DNA from 4 places in the Paenibacillus sp. TSM33 genome. Region 1 is predicted to be linked to each of the others. Evidence: predicted binding sites of a transcription regulator. Region 1 holds the regulator's gene; each other region holds the start of a gene.

What was found. The regulator LexA, encoded in region 1, represses DNA repair genes until DNA is damaged. The targets are predictions, from matches to a motif close to CGAACATATGTTCG.
Region 2: dndB (DNA sulfur modification protein DndB) is a predicted target of LexA. The motif match lies at 2,120-2,133, and genes of this name have one in related genera.
Region 3: ACN6NF_RS15085 (DNA polymerase IV) is a predicted target of LexA. The motif match lies at 2,747-2,760, and genes of this name have one in related genera.
Region 4: addB (helicase-exonuclease AddAB subunit AddB) is a predicted target of LexA. The motif match lies at 2,309-2,322, and genes of this name have one in related genera.

Annotation. Positions count from the first base shown of each region.
Region 1 is NZ_JBLZXB010000017.1:322,222-326,809, forward strand. Features, by position in the region: gene ACN6NF_RS13305 (HAD family hydrolase) at 1-291, opposite strand, end outside; gene ACN6NF_RS13310 (hypothetical protein) at 448-957, opposite strand; gene ACN6NF_RS13315 (DUF896 domain-containing protein) at 1,075-1,281, opposite strand; gene ACN6NF_RS13320 (LysM peptidoglycan-binding domain-containing protein) at 1,390-1,758, opposite strand; gene lexA (transcriptional repressor LexA) at 1,948-2,574, shown strand; gene ACN6NF_RS13330 (hypothetical protein) at 2,997-3,161, shown strand; gene ACN6NF_RS13335 (hypothetical protein) at 3,203-3,343, shown strand; gene ACN6NF_RS13340 (DUF2798 domain-containing protein) at 3,528-4,028, opposite strand; gene ACN6NF_RS13345 (MarR family winged helix-turn-helix transcriptional regulator) at 4,284-4,588, opposite strand, start outside.
Region 2 is NZ_JBLZXB010000010.1:376,630-381,217, forward strand. Features, by position in the region: gene dndC (DNA phosphorothioation system sulfurtransferase DndC) at 1-974, opposite strand, end outside; gene dndB (DNA sulfur modification protein DndB) at 964-2,058, opposite strand; gene chvE (multiple monosaccharide ABC transporter substrate-binding protein) at 2,448-3,533, shown strand; gene mmsA (multiple monosaccharide ABC transporter ATP-binding protein) at 3,566-4,588, shown strand, end outside.
Region 3 is NZ_JBLZXB010000017.1:670,819-675,406, forward strand. Features, by position in the region: gene ACN6NF_RS15080 (TetR/AcrR family transcriptional regulator) at 1-508, shown strand, start outside; gene ACN6NF_RS15085 (DNA polymerase IV) at 1,444-2,712, opposite strand; gene ACN6NF_RS15090 (NAD(P)-dependent alcohol dehydrogenase) at 3,524-4,279, opposite strand.
Region 4 is NZ_JBLZXB010000017.1:1,024,515-1,029,102, forward strand. Features, by position in the region: gene addB (helicase-exonuclease AddAB subunit AddB) at 1-2,242, opposite strand, end outside; gene ACN6NF_RS16495 (class I SAM-dependent rRNA methyltransferase) at 2,482-3,861, opposite strand; gene ACN6NF_RS16500 (Na/Pi cotransporter family protein) at 4,153-4,588, shown strand, end outside.

The DNA.
Region 1 (4,588 bases):
ATAAACAGGAGCCAACTGTTCCAATTGGCGGAATTCAGGTTGCTCACCTGCTGTAAAATTCGCCCACAGTCCTTCAAACGGATTAATGCCAATCATTTGAGTAAAACTAAAGGTTTCATAGGACTCATACAAAGCACGCGCTTCCTTGCGTACGGCTTCTTCCAACTTTTTCGGATCAGCGCCTGCTTCTCGGGAGCCTGTTTGACACGCTGCATCAAAAGCCTCTTCTACACTACGTTCATCCCACAGAAGGGTATCATCAAGATCAAACATTATCGCCTGAATCGTCATATGAATTATCCACTCTCTTTCCACTGTATATGTAAGCTTGTCTGTTTGGTCAGGAATCAGATCGTTATGTGTGCCCATATTAAGCAAGTGGCCGCACCATGTTATATGAAAAAATAACATCATACGGCCTTCTTACTGAGCTACAGGCTAAATCGGTTATTTCTTATCTACCTGTATCTGATTGGATAGTGCAAACTTTTCAAGGCGCTCTGCGATGGCATCTGTATCATAGCGTCCTAGTGATTTTGTGAAAATAAAATTACCGCCCTTCCCTTTTCTTTCAACGGTAACGTAACCCTTTTCAATTTTGATGGCTTTCATGTCCCCTGCCGTCATCGGCCGTTCTCTGCCACCTTTTAACATATAAAGGGTATCTTTTCCCACTTTTAAATAAGGACGGCGAATGAAGAAGATCACAGCCAGCATCAAGTACAAGCCAAATACGAGCCAGTCCATTCCCCGCATGCCAGTCTTCGTCAAAAAGTAACTCATAAGCATGTACAATACAGCAAGACCAGCCAGCATGATTGGCACAGTAATATTACGGCCACGGAAAATGTCCATTGCTGAACCTGCGCCGTTAATGGTTTGAATGCCTTGTTTCTTGCGCGTTTTATTTAAATGCGCTGTGTTTTTGCGTACTTTTCTTTCAAATGATCGGGCCATTTCTCAATTCCCTTCCCAATAAATATTACATTAAAACAATTGCCCTAAAGCTGATCTATATAGATACCAAGAAAGATACCTAAAAACAAAAGGCAAATAATGCAGGCTTTAGCGACATTAATGCTTCAGCCCGCCATTTCCCTTCGGCGTATCATCGTCTACAAATTCAATGGTTTCGAGCTGCTGCCGAAAATTACGGCGAATGTTGCCTAAATAAATTTCCCGAAGGTTAGCGCGCTCCGTGGTTTCCTCTTCCGTCAATCCTTCGGCTTTTGCTTTGCGCGCTAATTCATTAATGCGCTGTACCAAGCTGTCTATATCCAAATTGTGTCCCCTCCATAAAAGCAAAGATATAATACACTTTGACATGTAGAAAAGAGCTTGTCAAGGCTCCCGCATTGTGCTCCCTGACAAGCTCTATAGCCTTATCGTTCAGAAGGGTGGGAGCTTAAGTACCTGACCTGCCTGCACTCCCCGATCCTCCAAACCGTTAATACGCACAATTCCTTCAATATATACCCGTGTATCCATTCGTTCCGGTTTATGATTCACGGCAATCTGCCATAATGTATCTCCAGGTTGTACAGTCAGCTTAATCACTTCTTCATTAGAAACAGAAGGTGCTGCGAAAACCGTAAGTACACCTGCCCCTGCAACCCAAACGATAATTACTAGAATAAGAAGCTTGACTAAAAGAGTATTGGTAATAACCTGTAGCAAACGCACCTTACCCTCTTTTCGGCTCTCCTGTAAATTCTCTAAACTCATCGGGAAAATACTTTGATAAGTGCTATATTTCATAATTGGCTGCGTCCTCCAAACGTTTGTTCTTATGTTTTTCACAATATAACACGAACGTTTGTTTTGTTCAATAGAAAAGAGAACAAAAGTTCGTGAATTTTTTTAGGGATTATTTAGAACTTATGTTTGTACGAACGGAGGTTCTATGCTATAATTTTCCCAAACGTTACTAAATGGGGTTGATACGGTATGTCTAAGATTTCGAGCCGCCAGCAGGCCATTCTTGAATTTATCCGCAATGAAGTGCGTCTAAAGGGATACCCCCCTTCTGTGCGCGAAATAGGCGAGGCAGTCGGATTGGCCTCCAGTTCTACGGTTCATGGTCATTTGGATCGTTTGGAGAAAAAAGGACTCATTCGCCGCGATCCTACGAAACCACGGGCTATTGAATTACTCGGTCAAGACGAATCGGATAACAGCAACTTGATTAATTACTCCATTAGTCGTGTTCCCGTCGTCGGCAAAGTAACCGCTGGTCTTCCTATTACGGCGACAGAAAATATTGAAGATTACTTTCCTCTTCCCCAACACTTTGTTGGTGAGGATAAAATATTCATGTTATCTGTTGTAGGCGAAAGCATGATTGAAGCTGGTATTGCTAACGGAGACTATGTAATCGTACGTCAGCAGCAGACCGCTGATAACGGAGACATTGTAGTAGCTATGACAGATGAAGACGAGGCTACGGTTAAAACCTTTTACAAAGAAAAAGATCATATCCGGCTTCAACCTGAAAATCCAGCCTTTGAACCGCTTCGACTGACACACGTCAGCATATTGGGCAAGGTTGTTGGACTCTTCCGGGACTTCCACTGATTTATCGTGCTTTCTTCCCCGTTATACTACCGCTAATATAAAACCGGCCGCCTAGGCGAGCCGGTTTTATATTGTTCTTATGTTTACTAGGTGTGTGTCTCCAACTATCTTTTCCTTTTCAGCAACCTATATTGTCTCTACTATCATATCCGCCCCATTATCCGAGATAGTACCCCCTCTGATCTTGAATTGTTTACTTTTATTAGCTAAACAAATGGAAATTGAACTCATGTGACCTACTGTAGCCTTCCCCTATAACGTAAAGTCGGGAAGTCAAACGCAGGCTAGCATGAGCTTTTTTTTGTTAAACGTTTAGGAACATAGGTACTAGCTTCTTTTTATCTTTAGTAGATTTATGCTGATACATTACTAGCACAATTGACATATGTATATAGCAGACCTAAAGCAAAGGAGATATGCAGATGATCAGAAATAGAGTTAAAACGTATAAGCATCGCATCGGGAAAAACAGATATCTGGTCGTTAAAGTCTTTCAAGCCGCAGCTGCTAAAACAGGAAGCGGAAATGCACTCGCAACTAACGCATTAAATATCAAAATTTCCAAGCGTAAGCATAAACATCATTAAGATTTAACCATACCTTCATTTCTTTGAAGGGAGGTGATATTATGAGCAGAAGACACTGCAACCGTGAATTGAGAAGAAGAAGATTAAACATCCGTTCCAATCAAAGAGCCAATGCGCGCGCAAGAGGTAACGCACTGGCTGTTAATCTGTTTAGCGTGAATGATAGACAACGCAGACGTTAATAATTATTTTCAAGCAAAAAGCAGGAAGAATTCTTCCTGCTTTTTTTGTGTTAAATGATACACCAAACTACCAATCCGCCAGTTATAGCTTCCTCACACTTGTATCAGCTTTTCATAACTTAAGCATTTCTGGGTGTACATCATTCATTAGCTTAACACCGCTGTAATAGATTTGCTCTATTATTTAATTTAACACTTTTTTATAAGGTCCCACTTGCCCGCTTTTCTTTATAAATTTTATAAACAAGGCTCGAACAGCTGGACCCATAATTAATAATTGTAATGGATAGGCCACAAGAAAGTTCTTTATAAAAATTTCTATGTATGCTTCAAATAATGAATGAGCGCCAATACCATGACTCAGAATTGAAGTTAATAAACCGTAGAAAGACATAGAACAGGCCATTCCGATCACCATGCATGTTGAAATCGTGATAACTAAAAATATTTTTTTAGATTTATCAAAAGGTAGACTTAAAGCAACTTTTTTTGCTATAGGACCCACGATATATAAATCTAATACGAGCGCTATAATAAATCCAATTAGAAATTCAACAGCAATGGTAATCGAGCTAATTTTTCCAATCAATCCGTTAATCAAAAGATTATAGAAGGTCATAATAATGACCATTCCGAAACACATAATAACCCCGAAGTAAAAGCTTTCCTTTTTAGTTGTTGGCATTTAATTCAACCTTTCATTTTTGGATGTGATTATTTTAGCTGTAACAATAGTTTCATGTAAGTGAACTTTTTATGAACATATCGTTGGGAACATATCATTCTTTTGAGCTGACATTGAAATAACAACAGAAAAATCCCCATTACCTTAGCTGGTCGTCGGGGATTTCGTTTATTTAGACTATTCAATTACACTACACATCAATAATTTTCTAATAATTGATTATAGCTGATCCTGCTTTAGCCCACTCTTTGAATTCTAATTAAGTCCATTAAATTGCTTGAGCATTTGGATAAAATTATGAAGCTCCGCATCTTTCCAGTCCGAAATTCGTTCATAGAAAACGTTCTCTTTCTCCTTAAGCGCATCAATTAATTTTTGCTGTCCATGCTCGGTAAGAGACAATACAACTCCCCGTCCATCACTTTGGGAAGCCTCTCTGTTCAGATACCCCAAAGACTGGAGCTGTTTGACAAGACGACTCACTGAACTTCGATCCATCGCAGTTGATTCCGCTAAAGTGGCGGCATTAGTCGGGCCATAAGAATACAGCCAACGAACAA
Region 2 (4,588 bases), on a different contig from region 1:
TTAGGGTAGTTATCAATATCAGAAATCCCCCCCAAATTTGAAGTTAAGTATACTTCACCGTTCATACGATGCTTTTGTCTTTGTGTACGATCTTCTCTAATTTGCACTAAAAAGTTTCTAAACTCGTAAAGTGGTCGAAGCCAATCGACTCCATTATTAATAAATCCACTTAGAGCCTTATCTTCATTAACTACAGTACAAGTCCAGCAGCCAAATCGGCTATTTCCACAAGAACCAGCGCTTTCTTTAACTTCTTTATCTACTATAAGAGGACATTCACTACTTGAATCTTGATACAACTGAAGCAGCTCATTATTATCGTCTCCCCAAGGGGACTCATACTGTAACAAAAATTCCCATACATCATCGAGATTGAACGTACGGATTGGCGCAAATACAAAAGCATTCCGTAAAGTAGAATGCCGCATTAATTTCTTACCTTCAATAGTATGTGATTGCATTACAGCTGCGCGAGTCGAACTTTCAGAATCTCTTACACCGAGAAGCATGATGACTTCACCAAATTGATCTACTTTGTCTAGAATAAAACGATTTGCCGGATCAATCTTTAGACGGTCTGTACACCATCTGAACTTTTGACGAGGTGTTGGATATCCTTTTCCAATAATAGAAGCCCAAAAAGTTTGTTCAACTTTAGGACGGACCTTTTGGGTTTCAATTGGCAATCCTAATTCCAAAGCTTTACTTTGGATTCGTCCTAAAGTTCTAGTTATTTTATCGATTATAAGTGGGGTTTCCACTTGAGTGTCTGAAGAGATTACGTAAACCTTTTTACTCAAAGAGGAAAAATCAAGCTCGCTCAATGCTTGAAATACTAATTGTACAACAGCGGTAGAATCTTTACCTCCACTAAATCCAACTACCCATGGTCGTTCGTCAGCTAAATAAACTTCTTTAACCAGTTCTTTGGCTTCTACAAATTTACTTCCTGTATTAAATATATTAAGTTCCAAGAGAGGGAACCTCCTTAATTTTATTTTCAATTTTTTGTTCTTGTTCTGTTAATGGGAGTCCAATCTTTAATTTAATCAAATTTGCAGTCAATTGAATAGTTTCATTGGTTTTGTTGATGCGTCCAGTTTGTCCATAAGCGCGACCAAGCCAGTCTTTTTTATTGTCACGATTCCAATCAACATGTTTAAGCTTTTTAATGAATCCTTGCCATTCATCTGAATGATGGAAGTAAAGGTAATGTCCAACAATCCCCACAGCTTCTAAGAAAACACCATGAGCAATAACTGAGGTTGCCCTCAGATCTCTAGGGGTTGTTTTTTTATTTAATACATCTTCCCACTCTGTAATAGACTCGCAAAGTATAAGCCAGAAATGCTTAACGAATTCCTTTTCCTGCTCTGAAATCATCTGCCCTTTACCTTTACCTAAGAGTCTGCAGTTTGTATTAAAGATATGATTTAAGGCGAACAATTTAGGCGAGTTTTTAGATAAAGATACTCTTTCTCGGTCAGTGTAACGTTCAAGCAAAGGGATATCAGAAATCAGACTTTTAGTAATAAGTGATAGCTGATCACGGTGATCATATAAAATTCCGATAGATGAAGTTGTGTTAACTGCATGTCGATTTAAATCTGAAAACATTTGCTGAGAGCGAATGAGTCCTAGGTCTTGAAAGAAGACAACTGAAATTGTTTCATCACCTAGTTCAGGTGCAATTTTCAACGCTTCCTCAATTGCCGCTCGCCGATGTTGTCCGTCATTTATTAAGAACTTAGAATCGAGTGAGATAGTAAGGTATCCTATATCTTTAAGTTCTTTGGAGTTTTCCTGGAAAATCATCTCGCCATCAACAGAGGCAGTTAAGGAAGAGAATATGTAGTCAGTAGGGTTCTCAAGAATATAGTTGGTTATATCCGGGATTCTTGATTTATTCATAAGGCGTTGAGCGCGGTGCTCGGCTGGGATTTCTTCCTCATCAAATAAAAAAATCCTAGGAATTAATCGTAAAGGGCACATTACCGTGTAAAATTCTCTCCCAGCTTGGAAACCTCTAAGGGCGGGAAAACTATAACTGAAGTTCATTAGCATTCTCCTTCGTTACGTACGTAATGTTGAAAGATGTAAATTTAATTTTACTTTAATACGAACGAATGTTCAATATATTCGGGTTAAGAATTTTGTCTATTTATGATTGATTCACGGCTGACTAAATAAGATGTTAGAGAATTTTAAAAACATCCTCCCCCCCCCATCACAAAGGTTAAAATTTTATAAAAAAAGTTCAAAACCTGCAAAGACCTTTCCCGGCCTGGAATGATACCATGTGTTTGCACATAAAAAAAGGAGAGGTGCTCATTGCCTCACTTATGTAAGCGCTATCTAACTTCTAGTCTAATTAGCACTGACCTGAGGATTTTACAAAATCCTTACCTTCAAATGACCTGCATCACATGAGGAAAGGGGAACTTCATATGAAAAAAGGAGCTGTTGTCGTTTGGCTTCTGATTTTGGCCCTGATGCTTTCGGCCTGCAATCTGGCGGAGAGTGGAACGGGCAGCAAGGAAAAAGGCTATGTGGGTATTTCCATGCCGACCAAATCGTCCGAGCGTTGGGTAGGGGACGGGGAGAATATGGTTCGGTTGTTTCAGGAGCAAGGCTATAAAACGGATTTACAGTATGCCGAGGACGTGGTGGAAAATCAGATTTCCCAAATCGAAAATATGATCACCAAGGGCGTCAATGTCATGGTCATCGCTTCGGTCGATGGGAACACGCTGACGGATGTAATTCAGAAGGCACACGACCAAGGGATTCAAGTCATTTCTTACGACCGTCTGATTCGCAACACACCGTATCTGACGTATTATGCGACTTTTGATAACTTCAAGGTGGGCGTGTTACAGGCGGCATATATTGAGAAGAAGCTGGGCCTCAAAGAAGGCAAGGGCCCTTTCAATATCGAGCTGTTCGGCGGATCACCGGATGATAATAACGCATACTTCTTCTTTAATGGTGCGATGTCCGTACTTAAACCATACATTGATTCCGGCAAGCTGGTTGTGCGCAGCAAGCAGATGACGATGGCACAGATCGCTACGCTGCGATGGGACGGAGCTTTAGCACAGTCGCGGATGGATAATCTGCTGAGTGCCTACTATTCAGGGGCCAATCTGGACGCGGTGCTCTCCCCGTATGACGGCATTAGCATCGGTATCATTTCATCCCTCAAAGGGGTCGGATATGGATCTGCGAATAAGCCACTGCCGATCATCACGGGACAGGATGCAGAACTGGCTTCAATTAAATCTATTGTAGCTGGTGAGCAGACCCAAACCATATTTAAGGACACCCGCAAGCTGGCTGAGCAAACGGTCGTGATGGCCAACAGCATTTTACAGGGCAAGCAAGCGGAAGTGAATGACGTTAAATCGTATAACAACGGGAAAAAGGTAATTCCTGCGTACTTGCTTGATCCGATCTCGGTGGATCGGACGAATGTGGAGAAGGATATTGTCGGCAGTCACTATTACACCAAAGAGCAAATTGGTCTCAAATAAGAGTAAGAATCCAACCGAAAGGAGCGTATCCCATGACTGGAATCATTTTGGAAATGAAGGGAATTACCAAAACCTTTCCTGGCGTAAAGGCATTGGAAAATGTAAATCTCAAGGTCAAGGAAGGCGAGATTCACTCGCTGTGCGGCGAGAACGGTGCGGGCAAGTCGACGCTAATGAAGGTACTGAGCGGTGTATATCCGCATGGAACCTACGAAGGGGATATTATTTTCCAAGGCAAAACGTGTGAGTTCAAGGATATCAAGCAGAGTGAGGAATTGGGCATCGTCATTATCCATCAGGAGCTGGCATTGATCCCGTATCTCTCGATTGCGGAAAATATTTATCTGGGCAACGAGCGCGCTAGCGGCGGCGTGATTGATTGGAAAGAGACTTTTGTGGGGACACGCGATCTGCTGTATAAGGTCGGTTTGAGTGAAAATCCCAATACATTGGTTACGAACATCGGGGTCGGCAAGCAACAGCTGGTCGAAATTGCGAAAGCGCTCTCTAAAAAGGTGAAGCTGCTTATTCTGGATGAACCAACAGCGGCATTGAATGAGGATGATAGTGAAAATCTGCTTAATTTGATGCTGGAGTTTAAAAAACAGGGCATTTCCTGCATTCTCATCTCCCACAAGCTGAATGAGGTCGCAAAGGTGTCGGATTCGATTACGATTTTGCGGGATGGGAAGACGATTGAGACGCTGGATATGAAAAAGGATGAGGTCACAGAGGATCGGATCATTAGCGGGATGGTTGGACGCGATTTGACCAGCCGTTATCCAGAGCGTCATGCCAAGATTGGCAAAGTTGTGTTAGAAGTGAAGGACTGGACGGTGTATCACGAGCATCATGCAGACCGCAAGGTGCTGGATCAGGTGAATCTGAATATTCGCAGCGGTGAAATTGTCGGTATTGCCGGGCTGATGGGAGCAGGACGGACCGAGCTGGCGATGAGTATCTTTGGCAAGTCATACGGACGCAATATCTCGGGTCAACTGATTAAGGACGGTAAGCCGATCCAGAACAACACGGTTACGGACGCGATTAACAAC
Region 3 (4,588 bases), 350 kb from region 1:
TGTTGACAATGTCAATATGCATCAGATTGCGAAGACTGCTGGAGTAGGACAAGCAAGCCTATACCGCCGCTACTCGGATAAGGGCGACATATGTCAGGAGATCGCGTATGAAGAATACCAACCTTTGTTTGATGAAGTTCAAGCATTTCTTGATCAATCCCCAGAAACCGCTGCCTTGGATCGGCTTTACCATGTAATCGTAAGATATGTCTCTTTTTTAGAGGCGAAAGTTCCTTGGCTCTGTGAGGTCAGCCGGGCCTCAACCGGGCATCGTCCGTTACAATCTCCGTTATGTCAATGGATGCGCAATATAAGCAGAAATCTGCTAAATGAGGCCGTTGAACAGGGAGACGTATCCGGGGTGGACATTTCATATACTATTGAAGCCCTGCTGGCCGTGCTTCACAATATCGATTACCATCTCCAAGATGAAGGCTTTACAAGCCAACGAGTTCTTGATGGATTACACCGCATATTTATTGAAGGTTTAAGAGCTAATAGACATTAATTGAGGGGCTGGCCACAAAGCCACATAACATGGATGAGGGATAGTCCTGCGTAACTCCTCTTTTTATCTCATAATGGTATATTGAATGTACAAAGAAACCATATCCTTTCAAATGGTCGGGTGGTACCTCCATTCTACCAGGAACGGTTTTTTCTTATTGTTTTACAATTGGAGAACAGGACGTCCCTAGTCATTTTTATGACTTATGGGACAACCCTTTTTTTCTGCCAATGGCTGCTAAGCGAATTGTCCGGATCGGACTTCCATGGCACGCTCTCCTTATTCGGTCTTCTTATCATCAGCAGCGCTCTTTCGTCTACTTCCTGTAGGCTTCGTAGCAGCAGGCTTAGTAGCCTGAGAATCCATGGAGAACAAGCAGGTTTTCATCTTATGTATTCCAAAATTGCAGTTGAAGAGATTTGTACAGCACTTGGGGATTTTATTAAAATTTAGTCTATCTTTCTCCTTACGGATATACAGTAATACTTCGGGTATAGATTTATATAAAGTATGGTAAAATCCCCCCGTGTATTCTAATACTGTACAAACTGTTATCCGGCCGGCTTTTGGAGCAAATCGGAAATCACGAAGTCTACATCAGCCTTATATTTGTTGATTCTTTCCTGTCTTAGTTTTTCTTTAGTTTCTTCATATATAGGATAGATATAGTAAATAGAAACACAAAAAAACCAATAGAAACAAGACTTTTTTCTACTGGTTTAAAAATGTCTCAAACATATACCCAAAAATGTCTCAGTTATCAACCAAATCAGTCTCAATTATTACCGTTACTCACAATTACTAGAGCCAACTGGTGGGCATTATTCACATTTAGACGTAACTTACTTTTAAATTATTGATTTATGGCACTATCCCTAAAGTAGCATTCTATATGCTTAGTGATAGATACTGGTTTTTTACTTATCCCGGACTGTTTATTTATAATGCCCCCCGATTTTTAGGGATCTCTCTAGTGCCTGACCAGCTTGGGTCAAAGAGGACGCTCTTACGATAGCTGCGCTACCATAGCGTTCTTTAATTTTATCTGTTGCTTCTTCCAGGGAGCGGATACGCTCATGATCCTCAAAGAAGGAAAGTTGATAAGTTTGGTCGTCAACCAACCCACTTAAAGTGACACCTAAGCGTCGTATCGGCATACCATTCCAAAAATTATAAAATATTTTTTTTGCTGCGTTGTACACTTTATTCGTATTGCTAGTCGGATCTGTAAGCTTCATTTGCCTGGAAAATCCGGTGGGAGCCTCATATGGGCTACATGTACAACTAACAGTCACGACAGAGCCCATGCACCCCTTACGACGACTGTCTCGACAAACTTCTTCCGAGAGTTCAAGCAGGACGGTCTCTACTTCATTTGGTTCCAAATAATCTTGGGGGAGGGTCATCATATGGCTTACCGACTTTTGTGGAGAACTGAAGGTATACGGAGCTACAGGACTCTCATCTACACCATTGGCTGTTTTCCACATGACCTCCGCCTGTATATCCGACTGTTTTCCAAAACGAGCGCGAAATTTAGACTTAAGATCTGGTAGAGACGTTCTAGCGATATCACCAATGGTTGTCATACCAAGCCGCTCAAAATGGGACGACATCCGCGAACCTACCCCAAACATTTTATTAACTGGCTGTGGCCAGAGCAGCTGCTCTAATTCTGCCTTGGGCAGCGTGAATATACCGCTTTTAATTTTTTTAGCCCAAATATCGGTTGCGCTTTTGGCAAGAACCTTATTGGAACTGATTCCTATTCGTACCCAAACGCCGGTTTGTAAAAGAACCTTCTTTTGAATTTCTCTTGCAATGGTTAAAGAATCTCCAAAAATTTTAAAACTACCCGAAATGTCCAGAAACTGCTCATCAATACTAAACACCTCTACCAGGTCGGTGTATTCCTTGTATATATCCGTAATTGCTAACGAGACATCGATATAGTGTTTCATACGGGGACGGACGATCACAAGCTCAGGGCACTTCTTGAGGGCTTCACCGAGCCGCTCTGCTGTAGACACCCCGAAACTTTTGGCCATAGGACATGCTGCTAAAATAATTCCAGACCTGCGTGCAGGATCGCCTGCTACCGCAAGCGGTTTATTTTTATACTCTGGGTAGGAAGCTTTTTCTACACTGGCATAAAAAGACTGGCAATCCGCCAAAAGAATTGTCCGCTCAGTTGTTTTAGTCATGCTGCACCCTCCAAAAAAAGCGATCATATACACACGAACATATATTCTTATTTATTATAAGACCAAACATTAGTTCTGTATTCAGGTAATTTATAGGATTATGTAAATTATTCATCAAAGATTGGGTATTTGGTACGAGCGTGGATAATCACATGGATTTGAACCTTGTTCTAGACATTTACAATCAGGGGATGAGGATCGGACGGAATTCTGGTTGGCTGGGCTTCATCTTTTAAATGTTAATAAAGTTTATTCAAGAACATAAATAAAGTACCAATGTATAACATTTTATCTTGTCTTGAAAAAGCGGAAACTTGGTGTACACATTTAAATTCAATTAAAAAAGACTTTCTTCAACGATGTCGTAGGTACATTACCACTGTATGGACTGAATTCCATGACATTTATAGTTCCCTGTGTACTTTTAATTTCTTGAAAAGCTCTAGTAAGCTGTGCTTTGTTAGTAATATCCGCAGCAAAACCTTGAGCCTCAATTCCCAATTTAGTTAATTGCTCAGTATACTGGTCAAGTTTCGTTTATGTTCTTGAAATCATAGCGATACGAAATCCGTGTTTACCAACGTCTTAGCCAGTGAAAAGTCCAATCCGGGATCTGCACCAACTATGACCAATGTTATCAATGCAAATTCACTTCTTCTCTTTTTAAATTCTTATAAGCTAATTTACTTGCGTATTTATAAATTAGAAAAGCGGACGAACAGCAATTCGTCCGCTCTATTGTAAGTCCTGTCTTGCAGATAAGGTGCTTTTGATGATGTTTGGTCTATTGAGTTATCCTCGAAAATACGACTTAAAAGGTAGATGTATCAATAACAAATCGATATCGTACATCATTTCGGATAAGTCGCTCAAAAGCTTCGTTGATTTGATTGGTGTGAATTACCTCAATTTCAGGGACAATACCATGTTCTGCGGAGAAATCAAGCATTTCTTGGGTTTCAAGAAGATCGCCTCCAGGCGTTGCTGCAATTCTGCGACGACCCATAAGCAAACTAAGCGTGTTAAATTGGTTCGGCTTGCCGGAATCACCAATGATAACAAACGTACCATTTATATTAAGCATAGATACGTAAGCATCTAAATTAAGACTTGCAGAGGTCGTGTTGAAAATCACATCAAATTGACTAGCTAGCGTCGAGAATGTGTCAGGATCGTTCGTTGCATAGTAATGATCAGCGCCAAAACTTAGCGCATCGCTCTTCTTATCCATTGTCTGACTCAAGGCTGTAACTTCAGCTCCTAATGCATGGGCATATTTGATAGCTAGGTGGCCGATACCTCCTATACCAACGATAGCGACTTTTTTGCCTGAGCCTACTCCCCAATGTTTCAAAGGATAGTAAGCCGTAGCTCCTGCACAGAGTAGTGGACTGGCAACATCTAAGCCCAAACTATCTGGGATCTGGAGAACGTAATTTTGCTGGCATACACCACTATACTTAATATCGATTAGAACATCATCTGGGCGCAGTTCCCTCCGTTCAATCATCGTCCGTTCAAATGGCGCATTCGCACTGGGAACACTCAATGCATGAACTTTACACATACTTGTTATACCCCTTTCATTTTTCATATTATATATTTCAGATATCAGCTAAATTGTTGTATTTGAATTGTATTCGTATCCCTACCTCATCCCCCTTCATACACTAATTCCAGCCTACACTTAGGTACAGCGTGAAAACGCATCTAGGTTGTCTTAATGGATACTAATAGTTTAAAACTCCAGATCTATGGTTAACATAGCCTGATTACAGATAAAGTTGTCCCTATTACTGATTATTAGGAAAGAAGATGAATACAAAAAGCCCCTCAACTTCAGGGAAGCAGAGGGGGCAAATAATATTTTTCCATA
Region 4 (4,588 bases), 700 kb from region 1:
GCGCAATGAGCTGCGGCAATGCCTCAGACGGATGGGAAGCATACTCCCATTGCGATGTCCAAGTGTCTTCAGGCAAAGGGTATCCAGCCAGTGGACGTTCATCCAGACCAGGAAGCAGTTGCCGCACATGTCGCACTAACTCTGACGGCAGCAATGGCTTGCCTTCTTCATCAGTCACCGCATAGCTTATCCATAGGCTTTTACCGGCTGAGGTCAGGGCCGTATAAGCGAGAAACCGTTCGTCCAACAGACGTCTTGTCATATCTGGCGCCAGCTCTACGCCTTGTTCGTTTAATGCCGTACGCTCCTGCTCATTCAGCACACCATCCTCATGGAACACAGCCGGCATTACTCCTTCGTTCATCCCTAGCACAAAGGCATGTTGAATGCCGGATACACGTGTACGGTCCGTATTTCCGATCAGCACCTGATCCAGAGCCGGTGGAACAAGCCCCATACGGAACTCAGCCAATCCCGTTTCCAGCACACCCGCAAACAAAGCAGTGTCCAGTCGCTCATCACCCATCATTTCGACGATTTGATCCAGCAATTCAAGCACCGCATCCCATACCTGACGGTGCTCCTTCGCCTGCTCGGGATTTCCAGCTTCTTCTGCCTGATGAATGAAGGCGTCCAGCTTGTGACCGATTTCTGCATCCTCCAGCAACAGATATACGGCTTCGCTCTTCTCAAGCGCCGTTCGTGCCTTACCTATACGCTTCTCAAACGCATGCAAAGGCGTCACAATCACATCTCGGCACAACTCCATCAAATCCAGCGTTTCATCCCGTTGACGGTTACGTTCCTGTTCCTCCAGCTCCAGCGACAAACTGGGCACAGCCTGCCATGCCCGGCCATCTGTCCAACGGCTACCTTGTATTCCGCAGGCCAGCACATAGTTTTCCAGACGGTCCATCTGCTCGCGGCTCACTCGACCGTCCAGCGGCAATAGAAGGTCTGTTTTGACCGCACGAAATACATCCTCGTATCGCCAGCGTCGCTGCACGATATCCAGTGAAGCTCGAATCAATTCCACCAAGGGATGATGAAGTATACTTCTCCGCTGATCCAAAAATACCGGAACTTCATATTGCTTGAATATCGGTTCCACCCATGGCTCATAATCTTCAATATGACGCACAAACAGGGCCATCTCCCGATAACGCGCGCCCTCTTCGCGGGCCAGGCGGCGCATTTCGCGTACGGCTCCTTCCAGCTCGGCGCGGCGATTTGCCGCAGCATACAGTTTTATGCCCTCCGGTCGTGTATCTGTCCATTGTTCTCGCAGTTGCTGTAGCCGCAGCCGTTGTTCCTGATTCCGCAGCCCTGTGCGATGTTCGAAATTAGCCTCCAAATACGCCAACGCTGGACGTTCCTTAAACCTAGGCATCGGATCGGGGCGTAATAACTGTGTCTGCGTTTCAATCATCAGCTCCTCTGCCATTCCTTTAAGCTTGACGTAGGTAGCCGCTGAAGGATGAAACAAATCCAGCTCATGTGGAAGCTGTCCGCTATCGTAGCTGCGGTTACAGGTCAGCGCCACTGTCAGCGAGGAGGCGTGCAGCATAAGCTGCTCCACCACCTTATATTCATGCGGTGTAAACCTTCGGTAGCCATCCATCCAAATGTCTGCTCCGCGCACAAGTGAAGACTCAGCAATCTGTTCTGTCAGCATACGAAGCGTATCTTCACCATCGATATATTTAAGCGTCAGTTCCCGTTCAAAATCCTCATAGATTAGACTGATATCTTTGAGCTTGCCTCTTAATATCGGAGCGGACTGCCCCGCAGCATGCATTCTTTCCAGTTGCTCTGGTACAGAGTGAGCATCATTTCCGTACTGCTTTAGCTCTGTAAACAACGTATTCAACCGATCTACAAAACCGAGTTGATCTCCCGAATCCTTAAACAAACTCAGTTCATCCTTGCGACGACGAATAATTTTATATAAAAGCATCTTCTTGCCTTCTTCCGTTACAGGCACCAGTGCTGAACCCCCTGTTTCCTGCATGACTAAATAGGCAAGACGATGGAATCCCATCACCTGGGCGCGCACCGACCCCTGAATACCGTTTCCGTCTTCTGTAAGCAACGCATGTTCTGAAGCAAATGACGATTGCTCAGGCACAAGTAACAGCATAGGCTTACCTAGCGGCTCCTCGCGTAACATAGAGGTCATTTCATTACGGATTAACGTACTCTTACCACTACCAGAGCGGCCAATCAATAAGCGGACCGACATGATGCGGCCTCCTTTCCAACCAACAACATTCTATTAAACAGTATAGCATATCAGGCAAAGGAGAAAAGAACGTACGTTTGCCATGTTGTAGCAATTGAGCTCTTCTCAAAAACAAACAGTCCCGCAGATGGCTTGGTGTAAGCCTTCTCTACAGGACTGATTTATACTAAAAATGAGTTTGTTTCACCTATTATCTTTATCGCCTATAAGTCGATTAACCTTGACATGGGGATGAAATCTTACAGCTGTGTTCGGCTACGCACCTCAAAGATGGCAAATTTCAAATAATGGCCTTCCTCTACACCTAAAATTTGAGGATGGTCCTTTCCTGCTGCTCTCCAATCTACCAGTCGAAGGATTTTGCCAGCATCTGCCGCTGCTTCCTTAATCGTGTCCAAAAACAGCTCCGGCCGCATATGGAATGAACAACTCGCCGTTACCAAATAACCGCCCTCATTGACGAGCTTCATCCCATGAAGGTTGATATCTTTATATCCACGTGTAGCTCCTTTGACAGCACTCTTCGTTTTGGCAAAAGCCGGCGGATCCAGAATAACTACGTCAAAGGTGCGTCCGCCACCCGCAGTCAGCGGCTTAGATGTATCTCCTTTGCCCCCCGCTCGCGCGGTGCGTTCCTCTACACCCTTAACCTGATTACGTAAATATTGAAAAGCATCGTCGACGACAAACTCGACGCGATCCTCAAAACCGTTCAGCTTGACATTATCCCGAGCACTTTCAATCGCATGTTCAGAAATATCCAGACAAGTTACTTTTTTCGCACCATGTTTACACGCGTTGAGTGTAAAGCTACCTGTATGTGAAAAACATTCCAAAACAGTTGCACCGTCCCAGAACGGGAATTCAACCACCTTACCACTTTTATTCACAGGCTTCATGATCGTTGTACCATCATCACCTGGGTTTGCAGCTACTTCTTGTAACGTAATTCCGCTACGCGCTCCCCAACCTGTCATCAACGGCGCGATGGCCGCGCGATTTTCACGCTGATCAAAGAAATAACCTGTCTTTTGACCCTCTTCGATATCGACCTTGATTTGTAAGCCATTTTCCGTCACCACCACATGGCGTGGGCAATCGCCGTACAAAGACCCCTTCGTCTGTTCCAACCCTTCCAGCTCGCGGATGGATACATCACTACGCTCATATATACCAACTGGTCCCATTACTTCAACAAGTGCATCTCTGATTTCTTCCCTGCGCCGATCCATGCCAAGCGTTAACAGCTGAACGACCAACACATCACCAAAACGGTCTACAATCAGCCCAGGCAAAAAATCAGCCTCGCCGTACACCAAACGATAAGCGTTCCCCCCGGTCACAAAGCGTTCGCGATGCTCCAGGCAATTGCGGAAACGTTGGGCAAAGAAGCTTTGGTCCATCACTTCCAGCGGCTCATAGGACATCACACGCACTGTAATTTGTGAAGCTGGATTATAGTAGCCTGTCGCCAAATAGCGCCCCTGATGATTAAGGATGCTGACCAAATCACCGGCTTCCGGATTCCCCTCAACCTTAGCTATTTCATTTTTAAACACCCAAGGGTGTGCTTGCTCCAGCCTTTTTTTACGGCTGCGTTCTAATATTACTGAAGGCAAAATCCTTCACTCCTATTCTTGGATTACTCAAAGTGGTAAAAACGTTTAGTTCGATAGGGGCGCGGTCCACGATTCATTTAATCTTACGATCGCTGGCGCTTCTCCAGATTCAAATGAACCGCTTCGCTATTGCCCACCTGTATATCGAACGTCACACTTTTAAAGCTTGTGAGAATACTACAAAATTATCGTTTCGTAAAAAAAGAGCACCGCCATGCTTGTCATGGCTGTCCTCGATAGATCATAGGCTGTTACATAAGTATTTTCACCTAGAAAAAGGGGGCTAAAGCCGTGTTTATACATGTTATATTGCCGCTGTGCGGTGGGCTGCTTATTTTTTTGGGCGGAATGAAGCTGATGGAAGCTGCCCTCCGGCATTTGGCTGGCCCCTTCCTTACCCGCTGGCTGAACCGGGCTACGGTTTCCCCTTGGCGGGGTATGCTGTTTAGTTCAGGCATTACCGCCCTACTACAAAGCAGCACCGCCGTAACGGTGCTAACGATCGGACTGGTCAACGCCGGGCTGTTGACCTACGGTCGCACGCTTGGCATCATCCTTGGCACCAATATTGGCACCTGCCTGACGACCGAGCTGATGGGCCTCCAGCTCGGCAAGCTGGCTGTTCCACTGCTATGTGGATCACTACTATGCTGGGGCACTGCCGTTTTGTGGGGGGAAACTGTCGCTGGCCATCAGTATGCATCTGCCGGAGCTTCACCCAGCTCCA